DNA from 3 places in the Streptomyces sp. NPDC031670 genome. Region 1 is predicted to be linked to each of the others. Evidence: riboswitches for the same ligand, from Rfam matches in the RefSeq annotation. Region 1 holds a riboswitch; each other region holds the start of a gene.

Region 1 (3,268 bases):
GTACGCCATTCTCGGCACGGCGCGGGCCGCCGGAGTCCGGCGGGTGGTCCTGCAGTCCTCACAGGCCACCGCGACCCGCCCGGATTCCTTGGCGCACGCCCGGCTGCGCGCCTTCGAGGACGCCGTACGGGAGTCGGGCCTCCAGTGGACGGTCCTACGGCCCAGCGGCTTCGCCTCCAACACCTATATGTGGGCCCCTTCGATCCGCTCCGACCGGACGGTCACCGCTCCCTTCGGCGATGTCGGCCTGCCCGTCGTCGATCCGGCCGACATCGCCGCCGTCGCCGCGGTGGCCCTGCGCGACGGGATCCACGCGGGCCGGACGTACGAGCTGACCGGACCGGCCCCTGTCTCGCCGCGCGAGCAGGCGCGGGCGATCGGGGACGCGTTGGGAGCGCCGGTGCGGTTCGTCGAGCAGAGCCGGACCGAGGCGCGGGCGCTGCTGCTGCGCTTCATGCCGGAGCCGGTCGTCGAGGGCACGCTTCGCATCCTCGGCGAGCCCACACCCGAGGAGCGACGGGTGAGCCCGGACGTGGAACGGCTCCTGGGCCGGGCTCCGCACACGTTCGCGGACTGGGCGGCGGCGAACGCCACGGCCTTCAGCTGACAACGTCCGGCGCGGACGCGGTCTCGTCGCGGGGTGCGGGTGCGGGCTCGTCGCGGGGTGCGCCCGGCCGGGCCCTGCCCGGCAGTGCGGCTGTCGCGGCGGCGCGCACCGCCCACCGCTGCTCGACCCTGGCGAACCTCCAGTACGCCAGCGCCGCCGCCCACACCACGACAAACAGACCGACGATGATGAAGCCCACGTTGTCCAGGTCGAGGCCCGCGACCCACCCGGTGACGGCGTCCCGCAGGTCCAGCTTCTCGTGCAACACACCCACCAGCTCGATCGTGCCGATCAGGAAGGCCACCGCGATGGACAGTCCCGTGATGGTGAGGTTGTAGAACACCTTGCGCACCGGGTTGGAGAACGCCCACTGGTACGCGAAGTTCATGAAGGTGCCGTCGATGGTGTCGAACAGGCTCATCCCCGCCGCGAACAGCAGCGGCAGGCACAGCACCGCGTACCAGGGCAGCCCGGCGGCGGCGCCCGAGCCGGCCATCACCATCAGGGTGACCTCGGTGGCGGTGTCGAAGCCGAGCCCGAAGAGGAAGCCCAGCGGGTACATCTGGCCCGGCCGGGTGATCGACTTGGTGAAGCGGCCCAGCAGACGGTTCATGAACCCCCTGGAGTCCAGGTGCTGTTCGAGTTCGGCTTCGTCGTACGTCCCGGCGCGCATGGCCCGGAACACCCGCAGGATGCCGACGAGGGCCAGCAGGTTGAGTGCGGCGATGAGGTAGAGGAACGATCCGGAGACGGTCGTTCCGACCACACCGAGGGTCTGGTGGGTCGGCGAGTCGTCGTTCATCAGGGTGCCCGCGAGCTGCGCACCCCCGGCGACCAGCGCCGCCATCACGACGACGACGCTGGAGTGCCCGAGCGCGAACCAGAAGCCGACCGACACCGGCCGTTTGCCGTCGGCCATCAGCTTGCGGGTGGTGTTGTCGATCGCGGCGATGTGGTCGGCGTCGAAGGCGTGCCGCATACCGAGGGTGTAGGCGGTGACGCCGAGTCCGAGGCCGAACGTCTTCGAGCCGACCTCGTAGTGCTCGGGCACGACCAGCAGGAACAGGATGCCGAACGCGACGACATGCAGGGCGGCGATCACCGCCAGCAGCCATGCGGTACGTACGGTGTCCTCGCGCCGCCAGTGGAATGTGGCGGCAGGGGTGGGCAGGGTCATTCGTTCACGCTCCAGCACCTCGTGGATCATTACGCGAGATGCCGTGGCCGGTCTCCTGGCTTCCGGGTGTCGCACCGTCCCCGCCTTCCCAGCGGCCTACGGCCACCAGTGGCACAACGGGACGGGCTACCCGAAGCCGTTCATGGCCTGAACGACATGGGGCCCGATCACAGTGGCGAGGGCCGCTCCGGTCTTGCACCGGTCTTCCCGAACACCACGGCCCGCCAACCGTAGGTGCGACCCGCCTCACCTGCAAGTCTGGCCGCGAGCAGGGGTATTGCAGATCACATTCCGGGAGCCTGCCGGTGGGCCCCGCCATGAGTCAGCCGCGCAGGACGGTGATCCGCAGACGCGGGTCGGAGGCTATCTCCGCCTCGGTGAACCGTTCCGTGACCCACTGTTTGCGCGAGAAGAGCTCGGTCTGGTCGGTGTAGTGGGGCGACTTCGGGTTGGCGGACTGCCCGTAGGTGAGGATCGTCCGCGTGCGGGGGCCCTGGGGTGTCAGCTCCGTGGCCATGACGAAGCTGGAGCCGGAGGCGTGGTCCTGCGGGGAGGCGGGGCGGGTGGCGCCGCCGCTGCCGGACGTGGGTGTCGCGTTGACGACGTTGAAGCATCCCTCGGCGCCGGAGCAGCCGGGCAGCGGTATCCCCGCCCAGCGCTGCACCCTGCCGATCGGCGCGTCCAGCGGCACCTTGTCGGCGGCCAGCTCGCGCACGGCGTCGGCCAGCGCCCGCCGCACCTGGGGCTCTTCGCCGTTGAGGCCGCGCGGAGTGGTGAGCGGCCGGGCCGGGTCGTACGGAACGCGCCACCACGGGTGCGGACCGTTCACTCGGGTACGGAACGCGTGCCACACCACGGATCCACGGCTGTCGGCGTCGTCGCGGGTGTCCCAGGCCGCCAGCACGTCACAGGCGGCGCGCACATCCACCTCGGTGCCGTCGGTCGCGGTCAGGACGGGGTGCGCGCGGCACATCGCGACCGCGTCGTCCCGCCCCAGCTCCGCCGTGTAGTTGCGGTCTCCCAGCATGCTCGCCCGGAGGGTGGACAGGGTGAACCCCGGTGCGCCGAGGCCGTCGGTGCCGTCGCGCCGGTCCGCGATCATCCGGAGTCCGAGCTGGGCACGCGGTCCGAGGGGCGCGCCGACGCGGTACATCTTCGGATAGCCGGTGAGCGGCGCCGAGGGGTTGGTCAGGGCCGAGTCGTTGTTGGAGTTGGCCACGTAGTCGGTCCGGGTCAGCCGGGGCTGGTGGCCGGGGCCGAAGACGCCCGGGACGACCGCGTCGGGGTCGCTGCCCCAGTCGCAGGCCGAGCTGGAACCGTCGAGCACGCCCGGGAGGTCGTTGTCCTCGCCCGGCAGGGCGCATCGCTTCAGCTGGTCGTCGGTGACATGCGGCACGGCGGAGGAGTCGTTGAAGTACGTGGTGCCGGTGGAGTCCGTGGCGATCGTGTACGTCCAGGGGATGCCCTGGTACGTCTGGTGCGCC
Region 2 (3,268 bases), on a different contig from region 1:
AGACCCGCGGCCTCGGCCCTGCGGTAGGCGGCGTCGAACTCCTCGCCCCACAGGTCGACCAGCTCGGGCACGTCGGCGGGGGAGAACAGCGACCAGGTGCCGTCCGCGTCCACCCGGCGCATGAACTCGTCCGGGATCCAGTGCGCCAGGTTCAGGTTGTGGGTGCGCCGGGCGTCCTCACCGGTGTTGTCGCGCAGCTCCAGGAACTCCTCGATGTCGGAGTGCCAGGTCTCCAGGTAGACCGCCGCGGCGCCCTTGCGCCGGCCGCCCTGGTTGACGGCCGCCACCGAGGCGTCCAGCGTCTTCAGGAACGGGACGATGCCGTTGGAGTGGCCGTTGGTGCCCCGGATGAGCGAGCCGCGCGAGCGGATGCGGGAGTACGACAGGCCGATGCCGCCGGCGTGCTTGGACAGGCGCGCCACCTGGTGGTAGCGGTCGTAGATCGAGTCCAGCTCGTCCAGCGGGGAGTCCAGCAGGTAGCAGCTGGACATCTGCGGGTGGCGGGTGCCGGAGTTGAAGAGCGTGGGGGAGGACGGCAGGTAGTCGAGCCGGCTCATCAGCCCGTACAGCGAGGCGACCTCGTCCAGCGCGCGCACCGAGTCGTCCTCGGCCAGGCCCGCCGCGACCCGGAGCATGAAGTACTGCGGGGTCTCGATGACCTGGCGGGTGATCGGGTGGCGCAGGAGGTAGCGGGAGTAGAGCGTGCGCAGGCCGAAGTAGCCGAAGCGGTCGTCGGCGCCGTCCGCGAGGGAGGCCTCGACCAGCGCGTCGAGCCGGGCCGCGTGCAGCCGCACGAAGTCGGCGGTGCGGTCCGCGATCAGCCCCTCGCGGTGGCCGACCTCGACCGACTCGGAGAACGAGATGGAGCCCTGGCCCGCGGCCTCCTCGGCGATCGTGAGCGTCAGCAGCCGGGCGGCGAGACGGGAGTACGCCGGGTCCTCGGAGATCAGACCCGCGGCGGCCTCGGTGGCGAGCCCACGCAACTCCGCCTCGTCCGAGCGCGCGTTGCGTCCGCGCAGCGCGGCGGCGGCGACCCGGCCGGGGTCGGTGTCCACCAGATCGGCGGTGAGGTCGGTCAGGGTCCGCAGCAGCGCGGTCCCGGGGGCGTCGACCGACTCCTCGGTGATCGCTGAAGCGGGATCCGCAGGGGCGATGGTCACGTGGGGGCACTCCTCGCTCGGCACGGGGCCTCGGGGAAGTGCGCGGGCACACGGACACACCCCCTCGGGGGTACGCCGCGTCCACTGCCCATTCCGCGAGGCCCGGACGTCTCGGCACCCGGACCGGACGGTCAGGGCGGGCTGTTCGGCAGGTCCTCGGACTGAACAAGTACGCGAATGCGTACCAGTACACCGTTGCGGGACAGTTCCGGATTTGCACCGGATTCCCCTGCGGCGACAGCGAGCATGAGCATACATCTTGTGCCGGGCGGTCGTGGCGCCCCCACATGTTGTGTCGCATCCGTACCGGAGTGTGTGTGCTGGGTAGTTGCTTCACTGCGGGCCGGCGGGGGCTTGTCGCGCGGTTCCCCGCGCCCCTGAGGGGGTTGCGGATGCCCTAGGCCGGAACCGCGAGGCGGTCGTGGGCATTCCCCCGAGCCACGAAAACGGGCCGCCGGGTTTCCCCGGCGGCCCGTCTCATGTTGTCCGGCTCAGTGCGCCGAGCCCGCCGTCGCCGGGGGCAGTTCGACCTCCACGCCCGGGTCGCCCGCGTCCGCGGTGTAGTCCTGCGGGGACGTCTCGTCGGCCCCGTCAGGGGCCTTCACGGCCCGCAGGACGAACGTGAGGACCACCGTGACCGCCACGTTCAGGACGAAGGCCGTCAGGCCGATGTAGCCGATCTCACCGATGCCGGGGATCTCCCTGGAGCTGCCGCCGAAGTGCTTCTGGGTGGGGGAGGCGACCCCGTACGCGGCGAGCGTGCCGTACGCCATGCCGACCGCCCAGCCCGCGAGCAGCGCCCAGCGGTGGAACCAGCGCGTGAACAGACCGCCCACCAGGGCCGGGAAGGTCTGCAGGATCCAGATGCCGCCGAGCAGCTGGAAGTTGATCGCGACCGTCTTGTCCATGGTCAGGACGAAGACCAGCGCGCCCACCTTCACCAGAAGCGAGACGATCTTGGAGACCTGTGCCTCCTGCTTGGGCGTGGCGTCCGGCTTGATGAAGTCCCGGTAGATGTTGCGGGTGAACAGGTTCGCCGCCGCGATCGACATGATGGCCGCCGGGACGAGCGCGCCGATGCCGATCGCCGCGAAGGCCACGCCCGCGAACCAGTCCGGGAACATGTCCTCGAAGAGCTGCGGGATGGCCAGCTGGCCGTTCTTGACCTTGACCCCGGCGGCGATCGCCATGAAGCCGAGCAGCGCGAGCAGCCCCAGCATCAGCGAGTACAGGGGCAGGATCGTGGTGTTGCGGCGGATGACGTTGCGGCTGCGGGAGGAGAGGGTCGCCGTGATCGAGTGCGGGTACATGAACAGCGCCAGCGCGGAGCCGAGGGCGAGCGTGGCGTAGGTCCACTGGCCCGCCTCGCCGGGCACCAGCGCGCCGGTGGGCTTGCCGGCCGCGTTGGGCGTCTCGAACTTGTGCCGGGCCGCCGCGAAGATGTCGTCGAAGCCGCCGAGCTTGATCGGGATGTAGATGATCGCCACCAGGATGACGATGTAGATCAGCGTGTCCTTCACGAACGCGATCAGGGCGGGGGCGCGCAGACCCGAGGAGTAGGTGTACGCGGCGAGCACCGCGAACGCGATCAGCAGCGGCAGGTCCTTGACGAACCAGTTGCCGGAGCCGCCGATGCCCATCACGTCCAGCACCGCCTGGATGCCGACGAGCTGGAGCGCGATGTAGGGCATCGTGGCGAGGATGCCGGTGACCGCGACCGCGAGCGAGAGGCTCTTGGAGCCGAACCGGCCGCGTACGAAGTCCGAGGTCGTCACATAGCCGTGCTTGTGCGAGACCGACCAGAGCCGCGGCAGGAAGGTGAAGATGAGCGGATAGACGAGGATCGTGTACGGCACCGCGAAGAACCCGGCCGCGCCCGCCGCGTACACCGCCGCCGGGACCGCGACGAAGGTGTACGCCGTGTAGAGGTCACCGCCGAGCAGGAACCAGGTGACCCAGGTGCCGAAGGAGCGCCCGCCCAGCCCCCATTCGTCGAGGCTGTGCTCGTTCTCGGCGCGGCGCCAGCGGGCGGCCATGAAGCCGACGACCGTGACGGCGAGGAAGAAGAAGATGAAGACGCCGAGCGCGACGCCGTTCACCCCGTCCTT
Region 3 (3,268 bases), on a different contig from region 1:
CGCGCACACCGCGACCCGCAGCACGTCCTCGCCGACCGGCGGTGCCACCACGGACTCGCGCACGGCGCCGCGCAGCGACACCCGCAGGCCGTCCTCCTCGTCGATGCCGAGCCCGTGCGCGAACGGCAGGATCCCGTACGTATGCCGCCCGGTGAGCCCGCGCAGCATGTCGATGCCGGGCTGAAGGAGCGAGACGTCGCCGCGGAACTTGTTGACGATGTACCCGGCGACCAGCGCCTGGTCCTCGGGGCTCAGCAGCGCCGTCGTACCGAAGAACGAGGCGAACACCCCGCCCCGGTCGATGTCGCCGACCACCACCACCGGCAGCCTCGCGGCGCGCGCGATGCCCATGTTGACGATGTCGGTGCGCCGCAGATTGATCTCGGCCGGGCTGCCCGCCCCCTCGCAGATCACGGCGTCATATGTGCCCCGCAGCCGCTCCAGGCAGTCCACGACCGTGCCCAGAAGCGCCTCCTGGCGTCCGCCGTGGTAGCCGCGGGCGCTCAGCTCGCCCACCGGTCTGCCCATCAGCACGACCTGGCTCGAACGGTCGCTCCCCGGCTTGAGCAGCACGGGGTTCATCAGCGCGGACGGCTCCACGCGCGCCGCCTGCGCCTGCATCGCCTGCGCGCGCCCGATCTCCGCGCCCTCGCGCGTCACGAAGGAGTTGAGGGACATGTTCTGTCCCTTGAAGGGCGCGACCTTCACACCCCGGCGCACCAGCCACCGGCAGATCCCGGCGGTGACGACGCTCTTGCCCGCGTCCGACGTGGTGCCCGCGACCAGCAGTCCACCGCTCATGTCCGTACCTTCCTCACCGCGATCGCCACACCCAGCGCCAGCCAGCCCACCCGGCGCGACAGCCGCACCGCCCGCTCGATGTCCGCCACTTCCACCGCGCGGCCGTCCCCGTTCAGCACCGGCCGGTGCTCGACACGGCCGCCGTACGAGAGGGTGCCGCCGAGCCGTACGCCGAGCGCCCCCGCGAACGACGCCTCCACGGGACCGGCGTTGGGGCTCGGGTGCTTGGCCGCGTCCCGCCGCCACGCGCGCGTGGCGGCGCGCGGCGCGCCGCCCGCCGCGACCGCGAGCGCGGCGGTCAGCCGGGCGCCCGGCCAGCCCGCCACGTCGTCCAGGCGCGCCGAGGCCCACCCGTACCGCAGATGGCGCGGCGAGCGGTGGCCGACCATCGCGTCCAGGGTGTTGACCGCGCGGAACGCCACCAGACCCGGCACGCCCGCGAGCGCCCCCCACACCAGCGCGCCCACCACGGCGTCCGAGGTGTTCTCGGCGACGGACTCGACGACCGCGCGCGCGATGCCGGGCGCGTCCAGGGACTGAGGGTCGCGCCCGCACAGGTGCGGCAGCCGCGCGCGGGCCGCCTCGACGTCGCCCGACTGGAGGGCCGCGCCGATCGCCCGGGCCTCCCGGCCCAGCGAAGTGCCGCCCACCACGGCCCAGGTGGCGGCGGCGGTCAGCGCGATGGATGCGGCGGGCCGGCGGCGTACGGCACGGGTGGCGAGCAGCGCGGCGCCCGCGGCGCCTCCGGCGCACACAGCGGTGTGCAGCGCGCCCCAGCCACGGTGGTCGCGCCACAGCGCGCGCTCGACGGCCGCCGCGGCACGGCCGAACGCGGCGACCGGATGTCCGCGGCGGGGGTCGCCGAGGAGGAGGTCGCCGAGGAGACCGGCGGTGGCGCCGTACGCGAAGGTGCGATCGGCACGCATGGGATCAGCCCGCCGCAACGCCGCGGGGAGCTCCGGTACGTGCGGGAGGTGCCGGCAACAGGCAGGCGCGCATGGCGGTATGTCCTCACTCAGGGTGTCCGCGCCCTGGTATGACGTCGACCGGCGGTGAGAGTTCCTGGCTCACGGGGATCATTCCCCGATGACAGTGGCGGGACCGCGCCGGATTCGCACCGGCTTCCTCTTCTGCCGCCGTAAATGGCTCGGGCAGTCCACCATGCCCGGGAACGCCCGTCAACTCGCTGCTGACCTGCGACGGGAGAGTGTGCGCAGGCACACAGGAAACCGCCCCCCGGCAGGGCCGGAGGGCGGTCGTTGAGGGTGCGGCGCTGCTCGCCGGCCTACTTGGCGACGATCAGGTTGATGCCGTACGCGACGGCCGCCGCGCAGAGCGCGAAGCAGAGGTAGGCGGTGGTGCGGGCCACGGTGACGGTGCCCTTGCCGGTCGCGGCCGACTGCTGCTTGCTGAGGCCGACGATCCCGACGGTGAACAGGCCCACCAGGCCGACGGTGACGATGAGGCTGACACCGAAGACGGTGCCGAGAGCTGCCCAGTCGATGTGCATGACGATTCCTTCGGGGAGCGCTGCCGGGTCAGACGACGGCCGGGCGGGCCGGGTCGGCGGGGGCGGGCGCCGGGATGGTGGCCGTCAGGTCGACGGCCACGGCGGCGGCGGTGGGCGGCGGGGTGACCGCGGCCATCGCGGTCGTGACGACACCGGCGGGCTCGGCCGGGGTGGCGGCCGGGACGTTGGTGACGTCGTTGTGGTCGACCGGCCGGCGGCGCGACAGCTTCCAGATGAAGCCGGAGCCCGCGAGCAGCAGGACCGCCACGAGGACGATGCCCCAGGTGCCCTGGCCGGTGAGGAACTCGGCGCCGGCGCCGACCAGGCCCGCGGCGGGCAGGGTCAGGCCCCAGGCGATGAACATCCGGGTCGCGGTGGACCAGCGGACCACTCCGCCCTTGCGGCCGAGACCGGCGCCCATGACGGAGCCGGAGCAGACCTGGGTGGTGGAGAGCGAGAAGCCGAGGTGCGAGGAGGCCAGGATGACGGTCGCGGCACCGGACTGGGCGGCGAAGCCCTGCGGCGGCGCCAGCTCGGTCAGCCCCTTGCCCATGGTGCGGATGATGCGCCAGCCGCCGAGGTAGGTACCCATGGCGATGGCCATGCCGGCCGAGACGATGACCCACAGCGGGGGGTTGGCGCCCGGGTGCAGCACGCCGCCGGTGACCAGGGCGAGGGTGATGATGCCCATGGTCTTCTGCGCGTCGTTGGTGCCGTGGGCGAGCGAGACGAGACCGGCGGAGGCGATCTGTCCGGCCCGGTAGCCCTTGGCGGTGGCCTTCTCGGCCGCCGGGTCGGCGTGCCGGTTGATCCGGTACGTCAGCCGGGTGGCGAGCGTCGCGGCGACGCCCGCGACGATCGGGGCGGCGACGGCGGGGAGCAGCACCTTGGTGACGATGGTGGAGCCGTTCACCGAGGACCAGCCGGCCGACATCACGGCCGCGCCGATCAGACCGC

What was found. A riboswitch is a leader RNA that binds a small molecule or an ion and turns the genes downstream of it on or off. The one in region 1 is predicted to bind cobalamin.
Region 2: it holds a riboswitch for cobalamin, as region 1 does, so the genes downstream of both, ACZ5ID_RS29395 (ribonucleoside-diphosphate reductase subunit alpha) here and nicT (Nickel transporter NicT) in region 1, are expected to answer to the same signal.
Region 3: it holds a riboswitch for cobalamin, as region 1 does, so the genes downstream of both, ACZ5ID_RS13540 (cobalamin biosynthesis protein) here and nicT (Nickel transporter NicT) in region 1, are expected to answer to the same signal.

The regions. Positions count from the first base shown of each region.
Region 1 covers NZ_JBVILC010000009.1:3,966-7,233, forward strand. The annotation lists gene ACZ5ID_RS18330 (NAD(P)H-binding protein) at 1-607, shown strand, start outside; gene nicT (Nickel transporter NicT) at 600-1,814, opposite strand; cobalamin riboswitch at 1,813-2,018, opposite strand; gene ACZ5ID_RS18340 (penicillin acylase family protein) at 2,107-3,268, opposite strand, start outside.
Region 2 covers NZ_JBVILC010000020.1:62,143-65,410, reverse strand. The annotation lists gene ACZ5ID_RS29395 (ribonucleoside-diphosphate reductase subunit alpha) at 1-1,160, opposite strand, end outside; cobalamin riboswitch at 1,291-1,430, opposite strand; gene mctP (monocarboxylate uptake permease MctP) at 1,652-3,268, opposite strand, start outside.
Region 3 covers NZ_JBVILC010000006.1:33,195-36,462, reverse strand. The annotation lists gene ACZ5ID_RS13545 (cobyric acid synthase) at 1-801, opposite strand, end outside; gene ACZ5ID_RS13540 (cobalamin biosynthesis protein) at 798-1,727, opposite strand; cobalamin riboswitch at 1,784-1,980, opposite strand; gene ACZ5ID_RS13535 (hypothetical protein) at 2,087-2,311, opposite strand; gene ACZ5ID_RS13530 (inorganic phosphate transporter) at 2,340-3,268, opposite strand, start outside.